4 regions of the Streptomyces sp. NPDC001700 genome follow, and region 4 is predicted to be linked to each of the others. Evidence: riboswitches for the same ligand, from Rfam matches in the RefSeq annotation. Region 4 holds a riboswitch; each other region holds the start of a gene.
What was found. A riboswitch is a leader RNA that binds a small molecule or an ion and turns the genes downstream of it on or off. The one in region 4 is predicted to bind cyclic di-AMP.
Positions count from the first base shown of each region.

Region 1: linked by a shared signal. The riboswitch ahead of ACWC5C_RS33305 (M23 family metallopeptidase) and the one ahead of ACWC5C_RS34490 (transglycosylase family protein) in region 4 are both predicted to bind cyclic di-AMP.
Region 2: linked by a shared signal. The riboswitch ahead of ACWC5C_RS19710 (M23 family metallopeptidase) and the one ahead of ACWC5C_RS34490 (transglycosylase family protein) in region 4 are both predicted to bind cyclic di-AMP.
Region 3: linked by a shared signal. The riboswitch ahead of ACWC5C_RS06420 (NlpC/P60 family protein) and the one ahead of ACWC5C_RS34490 (transglycosylase family protein) in region 4 are both predicted to bind cyclic di-AMP.

Region 1 covers NZ_JBSFGE010000024.1:86,498-93,650, reverse strand. Annotated here, with positions in the region: gene ACWC5C_RS33315 (hypothetical protein) at 132-392, shown strand; gene ACWC5C_RS33310 (aldo/keto reductase) at 507-1,463, opposite strand; gene ACWC5C_RS33305 (M23 family metallopeptidase) at 1,608-2,783, opposite strand; cyclic di-AMP (ydaO/yuaA leader) riboswitch at 2,795-2,925, opposite strand; gene ACWC5C_RS33300 (PP2C family protein-serine/threonine phosphatase) at 3,189-4,421, opposite strand; gene ACWC5C_RS33295 (hypothetical protein) at 4,621-4,992, opposite strand; gene ACWC5C_RS33290 (DUF6227 family protein) at 5,129-5,899, opposite strand; gene ACWC5C_RS33285 (hypothetical protein) at 6,316-6,666, shown strand; gene ACWC5C_RS33280 (hypothetical protein) at 6,937-7,153, shown strand, end outside.
Region 2 covers NZ_JBSFGE010000009.1:301,884-309,036, reverse strand. Annotated here, with positions in the region: gene ACWC5C_RS19725 (DNA gyrase/topoisomerase IV subunit A) at 1-2,391, opposite strand, end outside; gene ACWC5C_RS19720 (M16 family metallopeptidase) at 2,663-4,039, shown strand; gene ACWC5C_RS19715 (M16 family metallopeptidase) at 4,060-5,445, shown strand; cyclic di-AMP (ydaO/yuaA leader) riboswitch at 5,637-5,799, shown strand; gene ACWC5C_RS19710 (M23 family metallopeptidase) at 5,813-6,604, shown strand; gene ACWC5C_RS19705 (GntR family transcriptional regulator) at 6,877-7,153, shown strand, end outside.
Region 3 covers NZ_JBSFGE010000003.1:155,596-162,748, reverse strand. Annotated here, with positions in the region: gene ACWC5C_RS06440 (hypothetical protein) at 1-467, opposite strand, end outside; gene ACWC5C_RS06435 (NlpC/P60 family protein) at 656-1,744, opposite strand; gene ACWC5C_RS06430 (hypothetical protein) at 1,977-2,330, shown strand; gene ACWC5C_RS06425 (L,D-transpeptidase family protein) at 2,576-3,226, shown strand; gene ACWC5C_RS06420 (NlpC/P60 family protein) at 3,276-4,475, opposite strand; cyclic di-AMP (ydaO/yuaA leader) riboswitch at 4,483-4,677, opposite strand; gene pcrA (DNA helicase PcrA) at 4,861-7,153, shown strand, end outside.
Region 4 covers NZ_JBSFGE010000026.1:100,860-108,012, reverse strand. Annotated here, with positions in the region: gene ACWC5C_RS34500 (cytochrome P450 family protein) at 1-831, shown strand, start outside; gene ACWC5C_RS34495 (transglycosylase family protein) at 945-1,919, shown strand; cyclic di-AMP (ydaO/yuaA leader) riboswitch at 2,174-2,341, shown strand; gene ACWC5C_RS34490 (transglycosylase family protein) at 2,348-3,031, shown strand; gene eno (phosphopyruvate hydratase) at 3,152-4,432, shown strand; gene ACWC5C_RS34480 (FtsB family cell division protein) at 4,560-5,039, shown strand; gene ACWC5C_RS34475 (DUF501 domain-containing protein) at 5,108-5,650, shown strand; gene ACWC5C_RS34470 (Ppx/GppA phosphatase family protein) at 5,647-6,609, shown strand; gene ACWC5C_RS34465 (NAD(P)/FAD-dependent oxidoreductase) at 7,006-7,153, shown strand, end outside.

The DNA.
Region 1 (7,153 bases), on a different contig from region 4:
TTGGAGGTGACGGAAGGACAGTCCTTGGGCCGTGTGGATCAATCCCGGCGCTTCCTGCAGTACTTTTTCATGATTTTCTCTTAAATCTGAAGTGACAGTCGACATCCGATTGCGCTTCAGACGGAGGAATCATGCAGATCGCGAAGAAGGTGGCCCTCCTGGCCGCGACCGCCGGCAGCCTGGTGCTCCTCGGGACCGGCACCGCGGCCGCCCACGGTGGCACGGACCACGAGGTTCCGCCTGCCAACGTCCAGGCGTGCAGCGTCAGCACCGGCGACATCAGCTTCACCAACGGTGACGTCACCACCGGGAACGTCGGGGACGACTCCCCGGTCGCCAACAACACCGTCATCATCAGTGTCAGCTGCTTCAACACCACCGATGAGGACTGAGGCGGCTTAAGGAGTAAAAAGCTGGGAGTCTCCGGGCGAGGATCATGCACTGAGCGAGTTGGAGAAACGCCTCGTGCATGTCGCCCCGGGACTCCCAGCGCACAACCCAAGGGCTCAGTCCGAGGCGGACGTCAGGAGGTTCAGTTCCGGGTCCGTGAGGTGGAGGTCTACCGAGGCCAGGAGGGCCGGGAGTTGGGCCGGGACGCGGGCGCTGGCGATGGGGGCGACCACGGTCGGCTGGGCGGCGAGCCAGGCGAGGGCGACGGTGGCGTGGTCGGCGTTGTGGTTGGCGGCCACGTCGTCGAGGGCGGCGAGGACCTTCTGGCCGCGCTCGGTCTCCAGGTGCTGGGCGGCGCCCGTGGAGCGGGCGCTGTCGACCGTGGTGCCGGGGCGGTACTTGCCGGTGAGGAAGCCGGACGCGAGGGAGTAGTACGGGAGCGTCGCCAGGCCGTGGCGGGCGGCGACGTCGGCCAGCTCGCCCTCGAAGGTGTCGCGCGAGACCAGGTTGTAGTGGGGCTGGAGGGCGACGTAGCGGGCCAGGTTCTCCCTGGTGGAGAAGTCGAGGGAGGCCTCGAGGCGCTCGGCGGAGATGTTGGAGGCGGCGATCTCGCGGATCTTGCCCGCCTTCACCAGCTCGTCGAGGGTGGAGATGATCTCGTCCACCTCCACCGACGTGTCGTCGAAGTGGGTGTAGTAGAGGTCGACGTAATCCGTGCCCAGGCGCTGGAGGGACTCGTCCAGGCCGGACTTGATGGCGGAGGAGGAGAGTCCGCGGGGCTCCGGGGCGCCGGCGCCCACCTTGGTGGCGAGGATGATGTCGTCGCGGTTGCCACGGGAGGCGAACCACTTGCCGAGGACGGTCTCGGACTCGCCGCCCTTGTTGCCGGGCGCCCAGGCGGAGTAGACGTCGGCGGTGTCGATGAAGTTGCCACCCGCCGCCGCGTACGCGTCGAGCACCTCGAAGGACTCGGCCTCGTCGGCCGTCCAGCCGAAGACATTGCCGCCCAGGGAGAGCGGGAAGACGGACAGGCTGCCGATGTTCTTACGGGTGTTCTCGCGGGTCTCAGTCATACGTATCGACAACGTCTCCGGCGGACCCGTCTATTCCGGTGGCGGGGGACAAACAGAACCGGCGGCCCTGGCGTCAAGGGGGGAGAGAGCGCCAGAGCCGCCGGAGCGAGGGGCCGTCGCCGCGGCGACGGCCGGATCAGGGGGTCACGGGTTCAGCCCGTGGTCGCGCAGCCAGGTCAGCGGGGCGATCGGGGAGCCGCCGCCCGGTCGCACCTCCAGGTGGAGGTGGGGGCCGGTGACGTTGCCGGTGGCGCCGACGCGGCCGATGGTCTCGCCCGAGGACACCTTGCCCGAGGTGACGACCATGGACGACAGGTGGCAGTACCAGATCTCGGTGCCGTCATCGAGCTTGAGCACGATGCGGTAGCCGTACGAACCGGCCCAGCCCGCCTGGGTGATCGTGCCGCCGCCCACCGCCTTGACCGGGGTGCCGGTCGGGGCGGCGAAGTCCTGGCCGGTGTGGTCGGCGGACCAGATGTCGCCGGCCTGGCCGAAGCCCGCGGTCAGGGTGTACGAGGCGACGGGGAGGGTGAACCCGGCGGAGGTGGAGGTGGAGGTCTTGGCGGGGGTGTCGGCGGCCTTGGCGGCCGCGGCGGCCTTCTTCTCGGCCGCTTCCTTCGCCTTGGCGGCCTCGGCGGCCTTCTTCTTGGCGGCGGCCTCGGCCTTCTTCTGGTCCGCCAGGTCGCGGGCCTTGGCCGCGGCCTTCGCGGCGTCGTCGGCGGCGGCCTTCGCGGCGGCCCGCGCCGCGGCCTCGCGCCGGTCGTCGTCCGCCGCGGTCTGCTGGCTCTCGGCCTGCTGGAGGATGCGGGTGCGCAGCGCCTCGCCCGAGTCGGCGCCGCTCGTGGCGAGGGTGGCCGCGGCGGGCTGGGCGGAGCCCTGGTCGTCGGCCATCAGGGAGCCGATGCCGGGCAGGTCCTTGGCGGCGGGCAGCTGGGCCTTGACCTCGTCGGCGACGTGGGCGAGGTCCGGCATGGAGATGGGTGCGGCCGGACGGTCCTTGGCGGTCGCCATGCCGCCCGCGCCGACCGCCGCGATGACGCCGACGCCGAGGACGGCGCCGCTGCGGGCCATGGTGCCGCCGCGCTGCTTGACGACGCGGTGCCTGCCGCGCAGCGGAGCGATGGACTCCTCGGTGGGGTTCCACTCGTCCCAGACGGCTTCCTTGCCCAGGGACGGCTCATCCGGTTCGGCACCGAGGCCGACCGTGGGTCGGGCGCCGGCTCCGGCGTCGAAGCCGACTCCGTACGCGGTCGCTGTGCCGATGCCGGTACCGGGCGAGCGGTACGGAGCTTCGTCCAGTACGGACCTGTTGGACGCCACCGGGGCGCACTCCTTTCCTTCCCTCTCGCCTACCGGGTTAGCTGACGGGTTCGGAGCAGGAAGGTCTCCTACGGGTCAGGTTCGACCCGATTCACCCCAAGGTGGTGGTTCCCCGGTTCCCTGGTGCTGGTAGTGCCTGGTGCTGCTGGTGGTGCTGGCGCTGCACGTAACGGGATTCGGCGACGGCGCACGGTGCCGCCCTTGCGACGGCTGTGTCGACCGCGCTGCGTTATCGAACGTTAATAGAGAGCGCGACATGATTCCAAGCTCTTCTGAAGAATCCGCGTAGCTTTGGCATGAACTTAGTAACCAAGGAAGGACAGATGAGGACGTTTCACCCCACTTGAAAAGGGATGGCAAAAACCTCCTGCGGGCTGATCGTGTGTCAATCGTTATGCGCGCCCGTCACGGTTGGCTACGGTCCGTGTCCGGAGCGGGGGGTGTCGTTCCGTTCGGCGTCGTTCCGTTCGCTCCGGGCGGGCGCCGCACCGCGAGCAGCGCCATGTCGTCCGAGGTCTCCCCGCCCGAGTGCAGCGCTACGTCCTCCACCAGCGCGTCGAGCAACCCGCCCGGTCCGGCGAAGCGGCGGCCGCGCAGCCGCTCCTCGGGGACGTAGAAGGTGCCGTGCCGGTCGCGGGCCTCGGTCACCCCGTCCGTGAACAGCAGCAGCGTGGCGTCCTCCGGGAACCGCAGCTCCGTCACCCGGTCGGGCCACCCGCCGAGTTCGCCCATCCCCAGCGGCAGCGCGGCCGTCTCCGGCTCCAGCGGGCGCACCTCGCCGTCGCCGGGCAGCAGCAGGGGCGCGGGGTGGCCTCGGTTGATGAGGCGGAGGGTGGAGTCGCCGCGCGGGATCTCGCCGAGTACGGCGGTGGTGAACCCCTCGAACGCCTCCAGCTCGGCCCGCCGGGCGCCCTCGCGCCGCAGCGCCCGCTCCAGCCGCCCCGCCAGCCCCTCCAGCGTCGACTCCTGCTCCGCCGCCTCCCGGAACGCGCCGATGAGGACCGCGACGACCTCCACGGCCTGCAGCCCCTTGCCCCGGACGTCCCCGACGATCAGCCGTACGCCGTGCGGGGTGTCCTGCACCGCGTACAGGTCGCCGCCGATCGCGGCGTACCGCTCGGCCGCCACATAGCGCGCCGCGACGTCGAGACCGGCGATACGGGCGGGCGGTACGGGCAGCACGGCCCGCTGCGCCGCCTCCGCGATGCCGCGCGCCGAGGCCAGCCGCCGGTCGCCTCGGCGTACGACGCGGTTGATCACGAGCGCGAGCAGGGCGACGGTGGCCACCGTGGCGATCTCGGTCGCCGCCTGGGTCGGGTCCCGTACGCCGTGCAGCTCCGCCAGCAGACAGACGGCGGTGAGGGCGAGGACCGTCGTGATGATGGTCTGCCGCAGCGGGAAGAGGGAGGCCGCGACCAGCGGGGCCGCGGCGAAGAAGGGGGAGGCGGTGTACGGGGCCGGGGCGGCGAGGTCGAAGGCGACGCCGCCGAGCAGGAGGAGGGTGGGAGTCCACGGGGCCAGCCGGCGCCCCGGCGAGGCCTGGACGGCCTCCTCGGCCGTGATGAGACCGGCGGCCGCGCCGGAGGAGTCGGGGGCGGCGGGCGTACGGGCGTCCGGACGCGCCCTGCTCCCTCGCACCCGCACCACCGGCTTCTCCCGCTTTCCCTGAATCCGTGACCCCGTCTATCCGTGATCCCGTCATCAGGCTTCCGGGTGCCGGGGTGCGGTGCGAGTCGGTGGCGGCCATGTGGGTGCGTCGGAGACGCACTGCGGCCCCGGATGGCAAGCATCCGGGGCCGCAGGGGAAGCCGTGGCGTTCGCCAGGGCTCGGTGAGCGTCAGCCGCGGCCGTAGCCGTCGTTGCCGAGAGCGATGTTGCTGCAGTTGCTGCCGATGGTGGTGTCACCCGTCGGGGCGAGCGCGGCGGCGCCGACGATCGTACCGACGGCGGTGTCACAGTCGTTGCTCTGGACGGCCGCAGTGCCGTTGGTGAAGTTGATGCAGTTGGAGGCGATGTTGATGTCGCCCGACGGGGCGGTCACGGCGCCCTCGATGATGGTGCCGACCGCCGTGTCGCACGCGTTGGTCTGGATCGTCCCGAACGGGTCGAAGCCCCCGTAACCACCGTGAGCGGACGCTCCAGCCGCGCCCCCCAGGACCAGGGCACCGGCCGCAATGGTCAGGGCAGCCGCCTTCATTCCGATGTTCACTTGATTTCCTCCAGAAAAGCCGAATCCGCGGAAAACCACACGTTCCGATTGAACGGAAGGACATCCGCGACATCGGGGAGGCGCGCACACACTTCACCCGATGGGCCCACTGTCGGACTATTCGGAAATCGCTGCCTCAGAGGTCGACACCGAGGGCGCGGGCGTGGCGGTCGGCCGCCAGCTCCGCCGACACCTCGTCGAGGTAGACCTCGCACACCAGCCGCCCGTCCCGGGTCAGGTTGTGCTCCAGCTCCCACAGCACGATCTCGTCCCCGCCCGCGAGCAGGAAGGCGTGCTCGTAGAAGCGGCACCAGGTGGCGTCGGGGCCGCCGGAGCGGCGGCGGGGCTTGGGGGCGAGGGCGATGTCATGGGCGAAGGCGGTCATCAGCAGCCGCTCGGTCTCCTCCCCCGGCCGGTCGGCGTTCTCCGCGCGGCGCAGGACGCGGCGGGCGTGGTCGGCCGAGTTGTCCGCCACGTACGCGCGCTGGGCCCCCGGGGGCTCGGCGGCCTGGAGCATCTGCTCCGGCAGCCACAGCGGTAACCCGTCCAGCTCCTCCCAGCGGGCGCCGCCGATGCAGCGGTGGACGCGGCGCTCGGCGAGCGCGAGGGCGCCCTCGTCCGCGTACAGCTCGAAGAGCGGGCGGTCGTCCGGGCCGGTGTTGTGCTCCAGCTCCCACAGCAGCAGGCTGCTGCCGTCGGGCAGCAGGAAGACATGCCGGTACGTCGTATAGCCACGTGGACCTGACGGCTCGTTGCACTGCCGGCAGGAACGCAGCTCGGACTGGTGCATCAGGGCGCTCCGCGCCCGGCTCAGCACCGCCTCACCGATCTCGAAGCCGTTCTGCGCACGGGCGAGCAGCCCGTCCATCAGCTCGGCGGGGGTGCCCCCCGCTCCTGAGTGCCCCACGTCTCTCCTCCCGCCCCCGGGTGACTCCCTCGCGTACTTAGCGTAGCGGCGTGAATACGCGCCGCGCCTATGGTTCCGCGAAGCAGCCGGTCGGACTTGTGCCTCACTCACTCCTGCGTCGTGGAGCCAGGATGTATCACTTGTTCGACAGGCCGAACAAGTCGGAATGTCATATTCCGGATACCTGGGAGCCATCGACGGGACACCGGCGGGCCGGGGACGGGGCCGTCACACTTCCGCCCTGCTTTTTCGGATTTCCCGAAAAGGCGGCATGCCCCGCGGCCCCTGAATGCCTGTCATATGAGGGACGCCCTATGCCAGACGAGTGAAACGAAGTCCGCGCCCAGTGCCTTTCCCGAATGCCTTCGTTGAGTCAGGCGTCCGTGAATCCGCGGAATAACCACACGGAGGATTAAGTGAACATCGGCAAGAAGGCAGCCTTCCTGACCGCAGCGGCCGGCGCTCTGGTCTTCGTCGGCGCTGGCGCCGCGAGCGCGCACAACTACGGCAGCGACCTGGGTGCCATTCAGACCAACGCGTGCGACACCGCCACGAGCGCCATCATCACCGGCGCTGTGACGGCTCCGGCGGGCGACTTCAACATCGGCTCCGACTGCATCAACTTCACCAACTCCGGTGCGGTCTTCCAGAGCAACGACTGCGACACCGCCACCGGCCCGATCACCACCGCTGCCGCGCTGGCCCCGACCGGCGACATCAACATCGGCAGCAACTGCACCAACATCGCGGTCGACGACACTCCGTGACGCCGCCGCGCGTGACGTCACCGCGTCGCTGAACACCCCACGGTGTTCCCGCTGAATCGGCGGCCCTGGAAGAGTGCTTCCAGGGCCGCCGCCGCATGAATGGACATTGACCCACGATGTGTTTACTGCGCCATTCGGGTACGGCGATGGCGTTCCGGGGAGCCTCAGCTGGTCGGCGTCGTTCATCAGGTGTTCGCTGATATCCGGGAAAAATCACTAGGAGGCTCTTAGATGCACATGGGAAAAAGGACGGCGCTTCTCGTAGCGGCCGTGAGCGCACTGGCCATCGGTGGCGCGGGTGCCGCCGACGCCGCCGACAGCGGTACCGGCCCCTCGACCCTCCCGCTCGGCGGCGGAGTCCAGCAGAACCGCTGTGACACCAGCTCTCTCATCGGCACTATCGAGATCACCGGTGGCGGCGAGGACATCACCAACGAGACCAATTGCGTCAACTACGCCGAGTCGGGGGTCTCGGAGCAGAAGAACC
Region 2 (7,153 bases), on a different contig from region 4:
CGGATCGGGCTCCGGCAGGGGCACCGGGGCGCCCGTGGCCGACGCCGCGCGGGCCGGGGTCGCGCCCGCCCAGGCCAGCACCAGACAGTCCTCGCCCTTGAGGAACCGCTGACAGCGCACCCCGCCCGTGGCACGCCCCTTGCGCGGGTACTGGTCGAAGGGGGTGAGCTTGGCCGTCTGCTGTGCGGAGTCGTCGAGCGTGCCGTGCGCACCGGAGACGGTGAACACCACCGCGTCGGCCGCCGGATCGATCGCGGTGAAAGAGATCACCTTCGCGTCGGGAGCGAGCTTGACGCCCGCCATGCCGCCCGCGGCGCGCCCCTGCGGCCGCACCTGCCCGGCCGGGTAGCGCAGCAGATGCGCGTTGTCGGTGATGAAGACCAGGTCTTCCTCGCCTGTGCGCAGCTCGACCGCGCCCACGATCCGGTCGCCCTCCTTGAGGCCGATGACCTCAAGCTCGTCCTTGTGGGCCGGATAGTCCGGGACCACGCGCTTGACGACGCCCTGCTCCGTGCCGATGGCGAGCCCCGGTGAGGACTCGTCCAGAGTGGTGAGGCAGATCAGCTCCTCGTCGTCCTCCAGGGACAGGAACTCGGCGATCGGCGCGCCGCCCGCCAGATTGGGGGGCGCGGACGACTCCGGTAGCTGTGGCAGGTCGATGACCTGGAGCCGCAGCAGCCGCCCGGTCGACGTCACCGCGCCGACCTCCGCGCGGGCCGTCGCCGGGACCGCCGAGACGATCACGTCGTGCTTGCTGCGCTTGGCCTGCCCCTCGCCCGCGAACAGCTCCCCGTTCGCCGTACGGGCCAGCAGCCCGGTGGAGGACAGCAGCACCCGGCACGGGTCGTCCGCGACCTCCAGCGGCACCGCGGCCAGCGGGGCGTCGGCGGACTCCAGCAGCACCGTACGCCGCGGGGTGCCGAACTTCTTTCCCACCGTGGCCAGTTCGGAGGAGACCAGCTTGCGCAGCTCGGCGTCCGAGTCGAGGATCCGGGTCAGCTCCTCGATCTCCGCGTTGAGCCGGTCGCGCTCCGACTCCAGCTCGATCCGGTCGAACTTGGTCAGCCGGCGCAGCGGAGTGTCCAGGATGTACTGGGTCTGGACGTCCGACAGGCTGAAGCGGTTCATCAGCGCTTCCTTGGCCTGCGCCGAGTTCTCGCTGGACCGGATGAGCCGGATGACCTCGTCGATGTCGAGCAGGGCCACGAGCAGCCCCTCGACCAGGTGCAGCCGGTTGCGCCGCTTGGTGCGGCGGAACTCGCTGCGCCGGCGCACCACGTCGAAGCGGTGGTCGAGGTAGACCTCCAGCAGCTCCTTGAGCCCGAGCGTGAGCGGCTGGCCGTCCACCAGCGCCACGTTGTTGATGCCGAAGGACTCTTCCATCGGCGTGAGCTTGTAGAGCTGCTCCAGCACGGCCTCCGGGTTGAAGCCGTTCTTGATCTCGATCACCAGGCGCAGGCCGTGCGCACGGTCGGTGAGGTCCTTGACGTCCGCGATGCCCTGGAGCTTCTTCGCGCCGACGAGGTCCTTGATCTTGGAGATGACCTTCTCGGGGCCGACCGTGAAGGGCAGTTCGGTGACGACGAGGCCCTTGCGGCGGGGCGTCACGTCCTCCACGGCCACCGTGGCGCGGATCTTGAAGGTGCCGCGCCCCGTCTCATAGGCGTCCCGGACACCGGCGAGCCCGACGATCTGACCGCCGGTCGGCAGGTCGGGGCCCGGCACATGCCGCATCAGCGTGTCGAGGTCGGCATTCGGGTGCCTGATCAGATGGCGGGCGGCGGCGACCACCTCGCCCAGGTTGTGCGGCGGCATATTGGTCGCCATGCCGACGGCGATTCCGGACGTGCCGTTGACCAGCAGGTTCGGATAGGCGGCGGGCAGGGTGACGGGCTCCTGCTCGCTGCCGTCGTAGTTCGGCGAGAAATCGACCGTGTCCTCGTCGATGGACTCGGTCATCAGCGAGGTCGCCGAGGCCATCCGGCACTCGGTGTAACGCATCGCGGCGGGCGGGTCGTCATTGCCCAGCGAGCCGAAGTTGCCGTGGCCATCGACCATCGGCAGGCGCATCGAGAACGGCTGCGCCATGCGCACCAGCGCGTCGTAGATCGACGCGTCGCCGTGCGGGTGGAGCTTACCCATCACCTCGCCGACGACGCGGGCGCACTTGACGAAGCCGCGCTCGGGGCGCAGCCCCATCTCGTTCATCTGGTACAGGATGCGGCGGTGCACGGGCTTGAGCCCGTCGCGGGCGTCGGGCAGCGCGCGCGAATAGATGACCGAGTAGGCGTACTCGAGATAGGAGCCCTGCATCTCGTCGACGACGTCGATGTCGAGGATGCGCTCCTCGAAGTCGTCCGGCGGCGGACTCTTCGTGCTGCGGCGGGCCATCGCGCTTGCGGCTCCTTCAACGGCAGAGCGGGATCTGACGCGGACCATTGTGGCCCCGTCCGCCGACAACTGTGGAACGGGCCATCCCCCGGCGGCTCCGTGAGCACCCCTCGGCGGCCCTGCCGGTCCGTCCTCGGGAGCCCCCAGGGGACCTTGGCCGGACCTTTGCGTGACGGGAACTTCGCCAGATGTCCGTGCGGTTGCATACAGTGACAGAAGCGCTCATCACAGCGGTTCGCACGCGCTCCATCACGCGATCGAAGGGACGTACATGCCCATGGGTCACACGGCCACGCAACAGGCCGGCTCCGGCGGCCTGAAAGCGACCGAGCACCGTCTGGCCAACGGCCTGCGGGTGGTGCTCTCCGAGGATCACCTGACCCCGGTCGCCGCGCTCTGCCTCTGGTACGACGTCGGTTCACGCCATGAAGTCAAGGGGCGTACCGGCCTCGCCCACCTCTTCGAGCACCTGATGTTCCAGGGCTCGGCCCAGGTGACGGGGAACGGCCACTTCGAACTGGTCCAGGGGGCCGGCGGCTCGCTCAACGGCACGACCAGCTTCGAGCGCACCAACTACTTCGAGACGATGCCCGCCCACCAGGTCGAGCTGGCGCTGTGGCTGGAGGCGGACCGGATGGGGTCCCTCCTGACCGCGCTGGACGAGGAGAGCCTGGAGAACCAGCGGGACGTCGTCAAGAACGAGCGCCGCCAGCGGTACGACAACGTGCCGTACGGCACGGCCTTCGAGAAGCTCGTCGGCATGGCCTACCCCGAGGGCCACCCGTACCACCACACCCCGATCGGCTCGATGGCCGACCTCGACGCCGCCTCCCTGGAGGACGCCCGGGAGTTCTTCCGTACGTACTACGCGCCGAACAACGCGGTGCTGTCCATCGTCGGCGACATCGACCCCGAGCAGACGCTCGCCTGGATCGAGAAGTACTTCGGCACCATCCCCTCCCACGAGGGCAAGCGGCCGCCCCGCGACGGCACGCTCCCCGAGGTCATCGGCGGGCAGCTGCGCGAGGTCGTGGAGGAGGAGGTCCCGGCCCGCGCCCTGATGGCCGCCTACCGGCTGCCGCACGACGGCACCCGTGAGGCCGACGCCGCCGACTTGGCGCTGACCGTCCTCGGCGGCGGCGAGTCCTCCCGGCTGCACAACCGCCTGGTGCGCCGTGACCGTACGGCCGTCGCCGCCGGATTCGGCCTGCTGCGGCTGTCGGGCGCGCCGTCGCTGGGCTGGCTGGACGTCAAGACCTCAGGCGGGGTCGAGGTGCCCGGCATCGAGGCCGCCGTCGACGAGGAGCTGGCCCGCTTCGCCGAGGAGGGCCCGACTCCGCAGGAGATGGAGCGCGCCCAGGCGCAGATCGAGCGCGAGTGGCTGGACCGGCTGGCCACCGTCGGCGGCCGCGCCGACGAGCTGTGCCGGTTCGCCGTGCTGTTCGGCGACCCGCAGCTGGCCCTGACCGCCGTGGGGCGGGTGCTGGACATCACCGCCGAGGAGGTGCGGGCCGTGGCCGCGGCGCGGCTGCGCCCCGACAACCGCGCCGTGCTGGTCTACGAGCCCGTCCAGGGCGCCGAGGACGCAGAGCAGGCCGACGCCGCAGAAGCCGCCGACACCGACGCAGAAGGGGAGGCGGCCCAGTGAGCGACGCCGTCACCGCCACCATGACCTTCCACCCGCAGCCGCAGGGGGGCGCCCCCAAGCCGTGGGCCTTCCCGGCGCCCGAGCGCGGTGAGCTGGCCAACGGGCTGACCGTGCTGCGCTGCCACCGCCCCGGCCAGCAGGTCGTCGCGGTGGAGATCAACCTGGACGCCCCGCTGGACACCGAGCCGGCCGGTCTGGAGGGCGTCGCCACGATCATGTCGCGCGCCCTGTCCGAGGGCACCGACAAGCACACCGCCGAGGAGTTCGCCGCCGAGCTGGAGCGCTGCGGCGCCACCCTGGACGCCCACGCGGACCACCCCGGCGTCCGGGTCTCCCTGGAGGTGCCGGTCTCCCGGCTGCCCAAGGCGCTCGGCCTGCTCGCCGACGCCCTGCGCGCCCCCGCCTTCCCCGACGGTGAGATCGAGCGGCTGGTGCGCAACCGGCTCGACGAGATCCCGCACGAGCTGGCCAACCCGGCCCGCCGCGCCTCGATGGCCCTGGCCAAGGAGCTGTTCCCGACCGAGTCGCGGATGTCCCGGCCGCGCCAGGGCACCGAGGAGACCATCGAGGGCATCGACGCGGCGGCGGTGCGGGCCTTCTACGAGGCGCACGTCCGGCCGTCCACCGCGACCGCGGTCATCGTCGGCGACCTGGCCGGGGTCGACCTCGACCAGGCGCTCGCCGACACCCTGGGCGCCTGGACCGGCGGCCCCGCCCCGCAGCGGTCGGTCCCGCCGGTCATCGCCGACGACACCGGCCGTGTGGTGATCGTCGACCGGCCCGGCGCCGTCCAGACCCAGCTGCTCCTCGGGCGCATCGGCGCCGACCGCCACGACCGCGTCTGGCCCGCCCAGGTGCTGGGCACCTACTGCCTGGGCGGCACCCTCACCTCCCGGCTGGACCGGGTGCTGCGCGAGGAGAAGGGCTACACCTACGGGGTGCGCGCCTTCGGCCAGGTGCTGCGCTCCACGCCGCCCTCGCCGGCCGGCGGCGGCTCGGCGGGCGCCTCGCTGCTGGCGATCAGCGGTTCGGTGGCCACCGAGGTCACCGGCCCGGCGCTGGAGGACCTGTGGACGGTGCTGCGGACGCTGAAGGAGGAGGGGCTGACGGACGCCGAGCGCGATGTCGCCGTGCAGAACCTCGTCGGCGTCGCCCCGCTCAAGTACGAGACGGCGGCCGCTGTCGCGGGCACCCTCGCCGACCAGGTCGAGCAGCACCTGCCGGACGACTTCCAGGCGCAGCTGTACGCCCGGCTCGCCGACGCGGGCACGGTGGAGGCGACCGCGGCGGTCGTGAGCGCCTTCCCGGCCGACCGGTTGGTGACCGTGCTCGTGGGTGACGCCTCCCGGATCGAGGAGCCGGTGAAGGCGCTCGGCATCGGAGAGGTGACCGTCATCACCGGCTGAGGCCGCTCAACGCACTACCCCCACAAGGACCCTGGCGTCGAGTAAGACGCCGGGGTCCTCCCATATGTCCGATGTGCGGGGCGTTTGGTTTGTGGCGAGAACAACAAAAACCCGTAACCGTTTGGTGATCGAAACACGGCCCGTCTAGCGTCAGTGCGGCTGTTCGCCGGATACCGCCGCACCCGCGGCACGGACAGCCATCGCCGAGTCCCATGGTGTGAGTGCCAGGGGAGCCGGGGACCCAAACGTCCCTGGGGTGAATCGGACGCCTTCCCCGGCCGGGGGAGGGGCCCGTAGGAGACCTTCCTGCTCCGAACCCGTCAGCTAACCCGGTAGGCGAGAGGGAAGGAAAGGAGTGCGCCACACCATGGCGTTCACCCGTGCCGCCGGGAAGCACCGACGTCCCAGCCAGACCGCCGTCCGCACCGGCGCGAACATCGCTGGCATCACCACGGTCGCCTCGGGCGTCGTCGCCGGGATCGCCGGCCCCGCCCTCGCCGCGACCGGAGAGGCGTCTGCCCAGGACACCGGTCTCCGCCAGGCGATGGTGATGGGCGACGGTCTCTCCGACCAGATTGACGCGCAGGCCCTGTCCCAGGAGAGCGCCGCCGAGGCCGCAGAAGCCAAGGCGAAGGCCGAGGCCGTGGCCCGCCAGGAGGCCGCGCGGAAGGCCGACGCCGCCGCGAAGAAGGCCAAGGCGGAGCGCGAGATCAAGGAGCGCGCCGCGCGTGAGGCCGAGCGCAAGCGCCTCAACACGTTCGTCTCGCCGATCGACGGCTCCTCCGTCTCCACCGGTTACGCGGCGTCCAGCGGCCTGTGGTCCTCCGGCAGCCATACCGGGATCGACTTCCAGGCCTCCACGGGCACCGAGGTGCAGTCGGTGGGCTCCGGCGAGGTCGTCGAGGCGGGCTGGGGCGGTGCCTACGGCAACAACGTCGTCATCAAGATGAACGACGGCACCTACACCCAGTACGGCCACCTCTCGTCGGTCGGCGTCTCGGTCGGTGAGAAGGTCACCCCCGGCCAGCAGATCGGCCTGTCCGGCGCCACCGGCAACGTCACCGGCCCGCACCTGCACTTCGAGGCCCGCACCACCGCGGAGTACGGCTCGGACATGGACCCGCTGTCGTACCTGCGCTCGCACGGCGTCAACCTCTGATCCGTCGCCCACTCCTGTCGAAAGGCCCCGTCCGCTCCGGACGGGGCCTTCGGCGTGCTCTGCCCCTATGACCAACTGTGCCGCCGTGACCAAAAAATATCCCTGAATTTCCTTCGCCCATCGGAAATCCCGGCAGCTTCGAATAGAGTCGCTGAACGCGCGTCAATCGGATGCGTTTCGCGGGGTTGAGGCGGAGGTTCGATAATGCGGGACCGGAAGTGAACGGGGATACGGCCGCACTCCAGGGCGGTCGCCGGATTTCGGCTCATGCGGTGTGTACGGCGATCCGTGACGACATCATCTCCGGTACCTGTCCGCCCGGCAGCCGGCTGACCGAGGAGCTGCTGGCCCGGCGCTACGGGGTCTCCCGGGTGCCCGTCCGCGAGGCGCTGCGCACCCTGGAGTCCGAGGGCTTCGTCACGACCAGGCGGCATGCGGGTGCCTGCGTCGCGCAGCCGTCCGAGAAGGAGGCGGCCGACCTCCTGGACATCCGGGCGCTGCTGGAGCCGCTGGGCGCCGCCAGGGCCGCCCAGCGGCGCACCGAGGGGC
Region 3 (7,153 bases), on a different contig from region 4:
ATCCAGACGTGACCCACCTCGTCCTCGTTGCGGAACGCGTGGCTCGTCCAGGGCGCACCGGGATCGATCTTCGCTTTGACCGTCCACGCCTTGCCCTGTGCTTCCGGCGCGTTCATGCCCTGCCGGATCAGAGTGCGCAGCGCCCTGAGGGATTTGTGGAAGGGCAGTGCGTCGTCCTGCTCGGTCACCGTGGCGTTGGAGTCCGCGTCCGAGTCCGAATCCGAGTCCCACTCGAATACGGACCGTGGCTCCTGGGCCGCCGACGGGGCCGTCGCCTGAGTGGTCGACTGAGCCGTCGACTCTTCCGCGGGCATCCGCTGGACGGCGGGCAGCGTGGCGGAAGCCTGCCGACCGCCGCGCATCATGTGCACCGCGGCCGCGTTGCCCGCGGCGGACTGGACGTACGACAGGGTGGCCGGATCGGACGGCGCCGTCCGCAGGCCGGGCAGCAACGGCTCGGGGGACACTGCGCGGGCGGGAGGCCGGACACGCCCGCGCACGCCATCGCCCTGTCGTTCCTCGCGGGTACGCATAGACGTTCTTACCTCCCGCCCCTACCGTTGCCCACGGGCGACGCCCAGGGGAACGGCCGTCCGTACCTTCCTGAGGGCAATCACGGTGCCCGAACGGACCGGCCAGGCCGGTGAGTCCTCAGCTAGGCCGGGCGGGCCGCGCCCGCGAAGGGCATCTGGTCGATCGGGGCCACCCGGACCGGAGCGCCGGGGCGCGGCGCGTGGATCATCTGGCCGTTGCCGATGTAGAGGCCGACATGGCTGATGCCGGAGTAGAAGAAGACCAGGTCACCGGGGGCGAGTTCGCCGCGCGAGATGCGGCGGCCGGTGTTGATCTGGGTGTAGGTGGTACGCGGCAGGGCCACCCCGGCGGCGTGCCAGGCGGCCTGGGTGAGCCCTGAGCAGTCGTAGCCGTGCGGCCCGGTCGCGCCCCAGACGTACGGCTTGCCGATCGCCCCGTACGCGAAGGAGATGGCGCGGGCCGCCCGGCCGCCCGTCCGGGCGGAGGCGCTGTGCCGGGGCGCTGACGCGGTACGGGCGTCGTCCTGGGCGGCGGCGTCGCGCAGGCGGTCGCGCTGTTCGCGGGTCAGCTTCGTCAGCAGCGCGTCGGCCGCGGCCAGCTTCTCCTGGACCGTGTGCTTGTGGCGGGACGCGGCAGCCTGCGCGGTACGCAGCGTACGGAGGCGGCCGGTCGCCTCGTCCCGGACCCGGCGCAGGGACCGCTCCTCGCGGGTGATGCGCGCGATCGTCGCCGCCTGGCGGTCGCCCGCGCGGTCGGCGAGCGAGGCGCGCTGGAGGTACTGGCCGGGGGAGGAGGAGAGGGCCAGCTGAAGGGCGGGGGCGACGGTGCCGGAGCGGTACTGGGCGGTGGCGAAGGCGCCGAGGGCGTTACGTGCCGTGTTGAGGCGGGCGGTGCGGCGGCCCGCCTCGTCGCGTAACCGGTGGAGCGACCGCCGCGCCTTGTCGGTCGCGGCCCGGGCGCCGTCGTACTTCTCGGTGGCCTCCTCCGCCTCCCGCTGGTACGCGTCGACCTTCGCCTTCACCTGGGCGGACGTCAGACGGGGCTCGGCGTGCCCGACGCCCGGGAGGACGGTCGCGGAGGCGGCGCCCGCGAGGGCGAGGGTCGCGGCGGTCCGGAAGGTGGTGGTCCGGATGGTGGTGGTCCGGAGGGCGGTGCCGGTGAGCGACGTGCGGTGCCGCTGCTTCGGCTTCGTGGGGGGCTGCGGCGCCACTGCGGCGACTCACCTTTCGTACGGGATCGTGCTTCTTGTGAGGGGAAGGTAGGCCGGTCGGTGGCGCGGCGCGCTGGGATGAACGGAGGTGGACGGATTCGTCCCCCGGTGGCGTCTGCTGATCACGAGGACGGCGTGGGGTGGGCGGGATCGGGGCGGCTGTGACCGATGTGCCGATCAGGGTGCACCCGGGTGACTGGCGGTGATATGTGCGGCGCTAGTCTCCGGTGCCATGGACGTAGTCATCAATGTGTTCGTCGGCCTGCACATCGTCGGCATCGCCGCGCTGCTGGGCGGCTTCCTCTCCCAGCTCACGGCGGTACGCGGGGGCGGCGCGCGGATGACGCCGGGGATGCTGCACGGCGCCCTGACCATGCTGGTCACGGGCGCCGCGCTGGTCGGGCTGAACCAGGCGGACGATCAGACCGTGAACACGGTCAAGATCGGCGTGAAGCTGGCGCTGCTGGTCGTGATCCTGGGGCTGGTGTACGTGAAGCGGGACGAGGAGAAGGTGGAGCCCGCGGTGTTCGGCGCGGTCGGCGCGCTGACGACGGTGAACATCTTCATCGCCGTGCTCTGGACCTGACCGTTTGGACCTGACCGCCCGACCCCTGCTCCTGACAGTCCATCAGTTTGTCTCACGCCGCCGCGCCCCCGACCAGGGGGCGCGAAGGGGCGGAATGGGGGAAATCGCACCTGTAAGCGCAACCCGACGCACCCTTCGACTGTCTTACCCGTCAAGGGCAAGCCCGGAGGGAGCGCGCAATGGGGGCAGAGGGAAGATTCGCGGCATGGCGCCGCCGTACGGCGGTCGCGTTGGGTATGGCGGGCATGGTGGTGCCGCTGACCGTCGCACTCGGTGCGGCACCGGCGCAGGCGGCGACGGCGTGTACGGCGAGCACGGGTCCGTATCAGAAGCAGGTGGAGAAGTTCCTCGGTCGTCCCGTCGACGGTCGGCAGTCCTCGGGGGACTGCCGCGCGACGCGGACGTTCCAGATCAACCACGGCATCAGCCCGACCATCGGCTACGCGGGCCCCGTCACCTGGGGCGTCATGAAGCTGATCAACGCGCAGAACGCGGCGGGGCGTAACCCCAACGCGGCGCGCAAGTGCCCCACCAACAAGGGCCGCATCGCCTGCGTCGACCTCACTCGCCAGCTCAGCTGGGTGCAGGACGGCTCACGGCTGGTGTTCGGGCCGGTGCCGGTGCGCACCGGGCGGGACAAGTACGAGACCCGCACCGGGCTGAAGAAGATCTACTGGCGGAACAAGAACCACTGGTCGACGATTTACGACGTGGCCATGCCGTACAGCCAGTTCTTCGACGGCGGTCAGGCCTTCCACTCCATCGCGGGAAGCGTCTGGTCCCCGCCCGGCTCCCACGGCTGCGTCAACATGCGCTCCGGCGACGCCAAGAAGTACTGGAGCCTGTTGCGGAACGGGGACGACGTGTACGTGTACGGCCGCAAGCCGGGCACGTAACCGGGAAACAGCGGCTGCCCGGGCACGTGGCCGGGCAGCCGCACCGGACCTATGCGGGCCGGACGCTCCCGTAGATCGGCATCTCGGTGATCGGCGCCTTCTTCACCACGTCGCCCGGCTTCGGGGCGTGGATCATCATGCCGTCGCCGATGTAGAGCCCGACGTGGCTGATGTCGTCGTAGAAGAAGACGAGATCACCGGGTTTGAGTTCGGAGGTCGAGACGCGCGTACCGGCCTTCACCTGGTCCCACGTGGTGCGCGGCAGCGAGACACCGGCGGCCTTCCAGGCGGCCTGGGTGAGCCCTGAGCAGTCGTAGGAGTTGGGCCCGGTGGCGCCCCAGACGTACGGCTTGCCGAGCTGCGACTCCGCGAAGTCGATCGCCTTGGCCGCCTTGGTGCCGGTGGTGGTGCTTCCGGAACCGGTGCCGGTGCCCGTGCCCGTGCTGGAACCGGAACCGGAAGAGGAAGCGCCGCTCGACGGCTGCTCCTGCTCCTGCCGCTGCTTCTCCTTGGCCGCCGCCTCCCGCTGCTTCTCGGCCAGCTCGGCCGCCTTGCGCCGCGCCTCCTCGTCCTTCTTCTTCTCGATCGCCGCCAGCCGCGCCTTCTCCTTGGCGGTCAGGTTGGCCAGCAGCTGCCGGGCCTGCGTGAGCTTGTCCTGGACGGACTTCTTCTTGGTCTTCAGCTCGCGCTGGGTCTCGGTCAGCGACGCCAGGCTCTGCGCGGCCTCGCGGCGCTCCTTGGCGGCCTTCGCCGCCTGCGTCTGGAAGTCGTCGACGGCCCGCTTCTGCGAACCGGCCATCCGGCTCATCAGATGGGACTGGTCGAAGAGGTCCTGCGGGTCGTTGGAGAACAGCAGGCTCGCGGCGCTCGACGTCATGCCGCCGTCGCGGTACTGGGCCGCGGCGTACGTGCCGAGCGTGCGGCGGGCCTCGTTGAGCTTCTCCGTGTTCTCGGCGACCTTGTCCAGCAGCCGGTTGACCTTGGTGGCCTGCTGCTCGGAGCGCTCCTTGGCGGAGTTGTAGTGCTGGGTGGCGGTTTCCGCCTGGTGGTAGAGCGAGTCCACCTTCTCCTTGACCGCCTCGATCGACTGCGTGGTGCCGGGCTTCGGGTCGCCCGGGGCGGCGTTCGCGGTCTGGGACAGGAGGGTGACGGAGGCGAGGGCGGCGGTGGTGAATCCGACGGCCGTGCGGCGCCCGGTGGACGAGGCGTAGGTGGGTATTCGGGTCCGCGGCTTGCGGTGCGACGCCAAGGGAGGCGCTCCTTCCGTGGACCGCCTACCGGGTTAGCTGTCGGGTTCGGGCGGTACGGAAGGTTGCCCTACGGCCGTGCGCGGGCGGGACGGTCACGTCGTACATGCCGTACGTACGTGTCGTACCGCGCAGCTCGGGCCGATTCACCCCATGTTGCGTTGTGGGTCCCCGGCTCCGGGCGCTTTGCGGCGTGGCCGGACTCGGCGGAGGCCGCCCGGGCCGACGCGGTTCGCCGACGGGTGTACGGACTGCCTGAGGGAGGACCGTAGCCAACTCGTGGGGCTCCTGTGAAGGCTGTTGGCCGATATGCCCGAAACCGTTTCGTGACATCCATATGCGGTCCATGCGTAGGCTGTCAGTGCGGCCGCCTAGACTCGGTGAGCGATGAGCAGCCTCTTTGACGACAGCTTCCTGGCGAATCTCGGGCCTCCGGACGAGGAGCCCCCGCCGCCCGAGGATTCCGCACACCCGGGCCCGGCCGATCACTCCGGCGGTGATCCCGGCGGCGGTTCCGGCGGTGAAGAGGTGCCGCACCACCTCTTCACGGGCGCCTTCGACGCGCCGGTGCCGAGCGGCGCCCCCAGAGAGGCGTACTACCGGGACGGCGCGCCGCGCCCCGCCATCGACCCGGCGGCGCTCCTGGAGGGGCTGAACGAGCAGCAGCGGGCCGCCGTGGAGCACACCGGCTCGCCGCTGCTGATCGTCGCGGGGGCCGGGTCCGGCAAGACCCGGGTGCTCACCCACCGCATCGCGTATCTGCTCGGCACCCGCCATGTGCACCCCGGCCAGATCCTCGCCATCACCTTCACCAACAAGGCGGCGGGCGAGATGAAGGAGCGGGTCGAGGAGCTGGTCGGCCCGCGCGCGAACGCCATGTGGGTGATGACGTTCCACAGCGCGTGCGTGCGCATCCTGCGCCGCGAGTCGAAGAAGCTGGGCTTCACCTCATCGTTCTCGATCTACGACGCCGCCGACTCGAAGCGGCTGATGGCGCTGGTGTGCCGGGATCTCGACCTCGACCCGAAGAAGTTCCCGCCGAAGTCGTTCAGCGCCAAGATCTCCAACCTGAAGAACGAGCTGATCGACGAGGAGACCTTCGCCGGGCAAGCGGCGGACGGCTTCGAGAAGACGCTCGCCGAGGCGTACGCGATGTACCAGTCGCGGCTGCGCGAGGCCAACGCCCTCGACTTCGACGACATCATCATGACCACGGTCAACCTGCTCCAGGCGTTCCCGGACGTCTCCGAGCACTACCGCCGCCGCTTCCGGCACGTCATGGTCGACGAGTACCAGGACACCAACCACGCTCAGTACACGCTGGTGCGCGAGCTGGTCGGCACGGACACCGAAGACGTGGCGGCCGGGGAGCTGTGCGTCGTGGGCGACGCCGACCAGTCGATCTACGCGTTCCGGGGCGCCACGATCCGTAACATCCTCCAGTTCGAGGAGGACTACCCCACCGCGCGGACGATCCTGCTGGAGCAGAACTACCGCTCCACCCAGACCATCCTGAGCGCGGCCAACGCCGTCATCGAGCGCAACGAGAACCGCCGCCCGAAGAACCTGTGGACCGAGGCGGGCACCGGCGCCACCATCACCGGCTACGTCGCCGACACCGAGCACGACGAGGCCCAGTTCGTCGCCGACGAGATCGACCGGCTGACGGACGCGGGGGACGCCCGCGCCGGGGACGTCGCGGTCTTCTACCGCACCAACGCCCAGTCCCGTGTCTTCGAGGAAATCTTCATCCGGGTCGGCCTGCCGTACAAGGTCGTCGGCGGCGTCCGCTTCTACGAGCGCAAGGAGGTCCGCGACGTCCTCGCGTACCTGCGCGTGCTGGCCAACCCCGAGGACGCCGTACCGCTGCGCCGCATCATGAACGTGCCCAAGCGCGGCATCGGCGACCGCGCGGAAGCGATGATCGACGCGCTCGCGTCGCGCGAGAAGATCACCTTCCCGCAGGCGCTGCGCCGCGTCGACGAGGCGTACGGCATGGCGGCCCGCTCGGCGAACGCGGTCAAGCGGTTCAACACGCTCATGGAGGAGCTGCGGACCATCGTGGAGTCGGGCGCGGGCCCGGCGACCGTCCTGGAGGCCGTGCTGGAGCGCACCGGCTATCTGGCGGAGCTGCAGGCGTCCACCGATCCGCAGGACGAGACCCGTATCGAGAACCTCCAGGAGCTGGCGTCGGTGGCGCTGGAGTTCGAGCAGGACCGGGGCGAGGAGAACCCCGGCACGCTCGCGGAGTTCCTGGAGCAGGTCGCGCTCGTCGCCGACTCCGACCAGATCCCGGACGAGGACGAGGAGGGCGCCGGGGTCATCACGCTGATGACGCTGCACACGGCCAAGGGGCTGGAGTTCCCGGTGGTCTTCCTCAGCGGCATGGAGGACGGGGTCTTCCCGCACATGCGCGCGCTCGGCCAGACCAAGGAGCTGGAGGAGGAGCGGCGGCTGGCGTACGTCGGGATCACGCGCGCCCGCGAGCGGCTGTATCTGTCCCGGTCGACGATGCGCAGCGCCTGGGGCACGCCCGCGTACAACCCGCCGTCCCGCTTCCTGGAGGAGATCCCCGACCAGTACGTGCAGTGGCGGCGCACCGGGCCCGCGACCCCGTCGGCGACGATGGGCGCCATGACGTCGGGCGGCGGGGGAGGGCTGTCGTCGTCGCGTTCGCGGG
Region 4 (7,153 bases):
GACCGGGGGGAGGCCGACCTCATCCATGAGTTCGCCTTCCCTCTCCCCATCTACGCGATCTGCGATCTGCTCGGCGTCCCGCGCGAGGACCAGGACGACTTCCGGGACTGGGCCGCCACGATGATCCGGCACGGCGGCGGCCCGCGCGGCGGAGTGGCCCGCGCGGTGAAGCGGATCCGCGCGTATCTGGCCGAGTTGATCCACCGGAAGCGCGCCGCGCTCGGCGACGACCTCATCTCCGATCTGATCCGGGCCAGCGACCACGGCGACCACCTCACCGAGAACGAGGCCGCGGCGATGGCCTTCATCCTCTTGTTCGCCGGGTTCGAGACGACCGTCAATCTCATCGGCAACGGCCTCTACGCGCTGCTGCGCAACCCCGGACAGCGCGCCCGGCTGCAACGGTCCCTAGAAGAGGGGGACGAGGAACTGCTCGCGACCGGCGTCGAGGAACTGCTGCGCTACGACGGCCCGGTGGAGATGGCCACCTGGCGGTTCGCCACCGAGCCGGTCACCATCGGCGGGCAGCACATCGCCGAGGGGGAACCGGTGCTGGTGGTGCTCGCCGCCGCCGACCGCGACCCCGAGCGCTTTCCCGGCCCGGACACCCTCGACCTCGCCCGCACCGACAACCAGCACCTCGGCTACGGCCACGGCATCCACTACTGCCTGGGCGCCCCGCTGGCCCGACTGGAGGCCCAGACCGCCCTCGCCACCCTGCTGCGCCGCATCCCCGACCTCCGGCTCGGGGCGGAGCCGGAGGAACTGCGCTGGCGCGGCGGGCTCATCATGCGCGGGCTGCGCACCCTCCCGGTGACCTGGGGAAAGTGACTGCCGGTCAGCCGCGTGACCATGGCGTGACCTGGGATACACCGGCTTGTGATGATCGTGTGACGTCGCTATGTTCAACCGACAAACCAGCCCCCACACGAGAGGCGATTCGCATGCTTTCCGGGAACGGACGTCACCGCCGCCCCCGCCAGGCTCCGGCCATCGTCGTCGCGGCGGGGGTGACCGGTGCGAGCATCGCCATCCCGCTCTTCGGAGCGACCGGCGCCCAGGCCGCCCCCGCCTCCACCTGGGACCGGGTCGCCGAGTGCGAGAGCGCCGGGATGTGGAGCGCCAACGAGGGCAACGGCTTCTACGGCGGTCTTCAGCTGACCCTCGACATGTGGAAGAAGTACGGAGGCACGAGCTACGCCCCGCGCCCCGACCTCGCCAGCCGCTCCCAGCAGATATCCGTCGCCGAGTCGATCCTCGGCGACCGTGGCCCCGACGCGTGGCCCAGCTGCGCGCTGAACGCCGGGCTGAGCCACGGCGGCGACGCCCCGGACGTGAACCCGGGCAGTACGGCACCCCCGCCCCGGCAGGACGCCCAGCGCGGCGACTCGGACGGCTCGGGCGACTCGGACGGCTCGGGCGGGCGGGGCGGCGACTCGTCCCGTACGACCCCCGACGCGACGGATACGCCCCGCGCGTCGCACACCCCCGGCGCGCCGGACGGGTCCGACGGGCGGGAGCGGCCGGACCGTTCCGCCTCCGCCTCGCCCGACGAGTCCGACGGGCCGGACGGCGACGCGCCCTCCCCGTCCCCCTCCTCCAGCACCGCCGACCCCTCGCCGACCCCCTCCTCCACCGAGGGCGGCTCCGAGGGCTCTTCGGGGAAGCACCGGGGCGAACGGGACCGGGATGAGCGGCCGAGCGGCCATGCCTCGCGTGGCGGTACGGACCGGGACAAAAACCCCTCGGATGGCGGCTACACGGTGCGTCCGGGTGACAATCTTTCAGCAATCGCCGAAAAGCAGGAGTTGGGCGGCGACTGGCGTCGGCTCTACGCGTCCAACGAAAAGGCCATCGGAACCGACCCGGATCTCATTGTCCCTGGTCAGCGACTTGACCTCACCATCAGGGGCCAGTAGTTCGGGGGGATTTGCCCGATCTGGATCCGGTGAGACATACCTCTCGTCACATTTCCCGGGGCGTCCGTCCTGTCCGGTCTCTCCGCACCCGGCCCCACCTGCGCTGATGTGGGCCGAGTGAGATCGATAACGTCCCTCTTCGCTGCGATAAGGGTGTTTGAACGTTTCCCGGACGTGTGTTTAACGTCTTTCCGCTCGCCACAACGAGCACCGTCGACCGTCACGCCGAGTCCTGCCGGCGGTCGTCCGGTACCGACGCGCCAGCGCCGAAGGCAGGAGCGGGGGACCCAAGGTAAGTGCCGGGAGGCCAGCGGAATCGGCCGAACGGCTAGGGGTGAAGCAGGGTGCGGACCTCCGTACCCAGCCGGGCAACTCACGCCCGAACCCGACAGCTCACCTCGTAGGCGTCGGTGAGGAAACGAACCAACATGTCCAATGCTCAGGGCAAGCACCGCCGTCCCTCCAAGGCCACCCGTATCACCGCGCTCGTCGGCCTCGCCGGAGCCGCTGTGGCCACTCCGCTCATCGGTGCGACGTCCGCCTCTGCCGCCACCAGCTCCCAGTGGGACCAGGTCGCGCAGTGTGAGTCCGGTGGCAACTGGTCGATCAACACCGGCAACGGCTACTACGGTGGCCTGCAGTTCTCCTCCTCCACCTGGGCCGCCTTCGGCGGTACCGCCTTCGCTCCGACGGCCGACAAAGCCGGTAAGGCCCAGCAGATCCAGGTAGCCGAGAAGGTCCTCGCCAGCCAGGGCAAGGGCGCCTGGCCGGTCTGCGGCAAGGGCCTGACCTCCGGCGGCGCCCCGGCCGCCCCGGCGCCGTCCGCGCCGCAGCAGAGCCAGTCCGAGTCCGCGCAGCCTCAGCAGCAGGCCCCGTCCGCCGAGCCGAAGGCCGCGCCGCGCAGCGCGCCCGAGAAGGCCGCGCGCGACCAGGCCCGCGGCCCGATCAAGAAGGGCGACGGCGAGTACAAGGTCAAGTCCGGTGACACCCTTGGCAAGATCGCCAAGGCCGAGGACGTCAAGGGCGGCTGGAAGAAGCTCTTCGAGCTGAACAAGAACATCGTCCAGAAGGCCGACCTGATCTTCCCCGGCCAGCAGCTCCACCTGAGCTGAACTGCCACACCGTAGTCAACGAGCCCCGGCCGGGTGCGCCGCCCCCACGGTGCACCCCGCCGGGGCTTCGGTGCGGTTAGGCTCATGCTGCTACCGAAGACCCATACGAAGGAGATCCTCGTGCCGTCCATCGACGTCGTCGTAGCTCGCGAGATCCTCGACTCGCGAGGCAACCCCACGGTCGAGGTCGAGGTCGGCCTCGACGACGGCAGCACCGGCCGTGCCGCCGTCCCGTCCGGCGCCTCCACCGGCGCCTTCGAGGCCCTCGAACTCCGTGACGGCGACAAGAACCGCTACGGCGGCAAGGGCGTGGAGAAGGCCGTCCTCGCCGTCATCGAGCAGATCGGCCCCGAGCTGGTCGGGTATGACGCCACCGAGCAGCGCCTGATCGACCAGGCGATGTTCGACCTGGACGCCACCCCGGACAAGTCCTCGCTCGGCGCCAACGCCATCCTCGGCGTCTCCCTTGCCGTGGCACACGCCGCCTCCGAGGCGTCCGACCTGCCCCTCTTCCGTTACCTCGGCGGTCCGAACGCGCATCTGCTGCCGGTCCCGATGATGAACATCCTCAACGGCGGCTCGCACGCCGACTCCAATGTGGACATCCAGGAGTTCATGATCGCGCCGGTCGGCGCGGAGTCCTTCTCCGAGGCCCTGCGCTGGGGCGCCGAGGTCTACCACACCCTCAAGGGCGTGCTGAAGGAGCGAGGCCTGTCCACCGGCCTCGGCGACGAGGGCGGCTTCGCGCCGAACCTCGACTCCAACCGGGACGCCCTGGACCTGATCGTCGAGGCCATCAAGAAGGCCGGCTACCAGCCCGGCCAGGACATCGCGCTCGCGCTCGACGTCGCCGCCTCCGAGTTCCACAAGGACGGCGTCTACCAGTTCGAGGGCAAGGCCCGCACCGCGTCCGAGATGACCGCGTACTACGCCGAGCTGGTCGACGCGTACCCGCTGGTCTCCATCGAGGACCCGCTGAACGAGGAGGACTGGGACGGCTGGAAGACGATCACCGACCAGCTCGGTGACAAGGTCCAGCTGGTCGGTGACGACCTGTTCGTCACCAACCCCGAGCGGCTGGCCCGCGGCATCGAGAACGACACCGCGAACGCGCTGCTGGTCAAGGTCAACCAGATCGGCTCGCTGACCGAGACCCTCGACGCCGTCGAGCTGGCCCAGCGCAACGGCTTCAAGTGCATGATGTCGCACCGCTCCGGTGAGACCGAGGACGTCACCATCGCCGACCTGGCCGTCGCCACCAACTGCGGCCAGATCAAGACCGGCGCCCCGGCCCGCTCCGAGCGGGTGGCCAAGTACAACCAGCTCCTGCGCATCGAGGAGATCCTGGACGACGCCGCGGTGTACGCGGGCCGTTCCGCCTTCCCGCGCTTCAAGGGCTGACCCGCTTCTCGGCTCCGAGGAGCGGACACGTCTGACGCCGGTCCCCGGCCGCGGTCCCGTACCGTGGCCGGGGACGGCCCAACTCAGACGGGCACTGCTTGACCGAAGTCATCACCGGGGAGGCGACGTGCCGGCGGATCGGTTCTCCACCGCGACCAGACTCAAGGCGCTCGGCGAACACGCCGCCGCCCGGGTCTACCGTGCCCGGATCAAGCGCCGCCGCAGCCGGCTCACCGGCCGGGCCGCCCTCCTCGCGCTGGTCGTCTGCTCCCTGGTGGTCGCGCTGGCCTACCCGATGCGGCAGTACGTCTCCCAGCGCTCGGACATCGCCGACCAGCGGCGCCAGGCCCAGCGCGAGCGCGCCGAGGTGGCCAAGCTGAGCGAGCAGAAGGCCCGGCTGCGCGACCCCGCGTACATCGAGCGGCAGGCCCGCGCGCATCTGCACTACCTGATGCCGGGCGAGACCGGCTTCAGCATGGTGGACCCCGGCGCCAGGGCCGAGCGCTCCACCGACCGGGGCGCGGCCGACCGCCCCTGGTACACCAACCTCTGGGACGCCGTGGACACGGCGGACACGCCGAAGGCGGCCGCCGCCGTGGACCGCTGATACGCGCCGCACCGGCGCCGCATACGGCCGCACCCGGTCCGACACCGATCGAAGAGAACTTTCCCCTCATGGACACGCCCCCTCCGCAGACGGAGCCCACCGCGCCCACCGACGCGGACATCGCCGCCGTCAAGGAGCAGCTGAACCGCCTCCCGCGCGGCCTGCGCGCCGTCGCGCACCGCTGCCCCTGCGGCAACCCCGATGTCGTCGAGACCGCGCCGCGCCTCGAGGACGGCACGCCGTTCCCCACCACGTACTACCTGACCTGCCCGCGCGCCGCGTCCGCGATCGGCACGCTGGAGGCGGAGGGCGTGATGAAGGAGATGACGGCCCGGCTGGGCGAGGACCCTGAGCTTGCCGCCGCCTACCGCGCCGCCCATGAGGACTACATCGCGCGCCGCGACGCCATCGAGGTGCTGGAGGGCTTCCCGAGCGCGGGCGGCATGCCCGACCGGGTGAAGTGCCTGCACGTCCTGGTCGGCCACTCCCTCGCGGCCGGGCCCGGGGTCAACCCGCTCGGCGACGAGGCGATCGCGCTGCTGCCCGAGTGGTGGCGCAAGGGCCCGTGCGTCGCGCCCTGCGCCCCGACGGAGGAAGAGGAGACCGTATGACCCGCGTCGCGGCCGTGGACTGCGGCACCAACTCGATCCGGCTGCTGGTCGCCGACGCCGACCCGGCCACGGGCGAGCTGACCGAGCTGGACCGCCGGATGAAGATCGTCCGGCTGGGCCAGGGCGTGGACCGCACCGGTCGGCTGGCCCCCGAGGCGCTGGAGCGCACCTTCGCCGCGTGCCGGGAGTACGCGGAGGCCATACGCACGCTGGGCGCCGAGCGCGTCCGTTTCGTCGCCACCTCGGCCTCGCGGGACGCCGAGAACCGCGACGAGTTCGTCCGTGGCGTCGTGGACATCCTCGGTGTCGAGCCCGAGGTGATCACCGGGGACCAGGAGGCGGAGTTCTCCTTCACCGGCGCGACCAAGGAGCTGACCGGGCATGAGCACCTGAGCGGCCCGTTCCTGGTGGTGGACCTCGGCGGCGGCTCGACGGAGTTCGTCAGCGGCGACGACGGGGTGCGGGCGGCCCGTAGCGTCGACATCGGCTGCGTCCGGCTGACGGAGCGGCATCTCGTCACGGACGGCCGGGTCGCCGAGGTGCCGACGGAGGATCAGATCTCGGCCATCAGGGCGGATATCGAGCGGGCGCTGGACCTCGCCGAGGAGACCGTGCCGCTCACCGGCGGCTGCCGCCCCGGGGAGGGCGGCCACACCCTGGTCGGGCTGGCGGGGACGGTCACCACCGTCGCCGCCATCGCGCTGGGCCTCGCGGAGTACGACCCGGCCGCGATCCACCACGCCCGGGTCCACGCCGGTCAGGTCGGCGAGATCACGGCCAAGCTGCTGACCTCGACCCACGCGGAGCGGGCGGCGATCGGCGCGATGCATCCGGGCCGGGTCGACGTGATCACCACGGGCGCCCTGGTGCTGTTGGCGATCATGGATCGGACGGGCGCCGAGGAGGTCGTCGTGAGCGAACATGACATCCTCGACGGCATCGCCTGGAGCATCGCCTGAGCGTGGACGTTATCGTCTGAGCGGCTGCGGAGGGCCCTTCCGGGGCCTTCCGCGGACCCTCGCCAACGGAGTTCGTGAAACTCTTCACATGAAAAAGGTGCCTGGTGGCCGCCTTCTGGGCCGCCTCAGGGCCGCTATTGGCGACCGTGTTCATCAAATCGGCCGGAACACGGGCTGAACGGTTGGTGCGACGGACCGCTCGGGAACCCTCTGGTCTACTCGCGCGTTCAACGGCTATCGCTGCTCAGCGGGGCTGGGAACCCCTCGCTCCGGTTACCGGTTCCCCGGCGGAGCTATGCCGTCCAGCAAGGGGGCGGCGGAGTGTAGCAGATACCCCCACATTGCTTGTGAAGGGGCTCACGAGGTCCCCCTCGAGGGGTGCTGGATACTCGAATCATGAGCACCACGGAGCGTCCCAGGATCCTCGTTGTAGGCGGTGGGTACGTAGGCCTGTACGCGGCGCGCCGCATCCTCAAGAAGATGCGGTACGGCGAGGCGACTGTCACGGTCGTCGACCCTCGCTCGTACATGACGTACCAGCCCT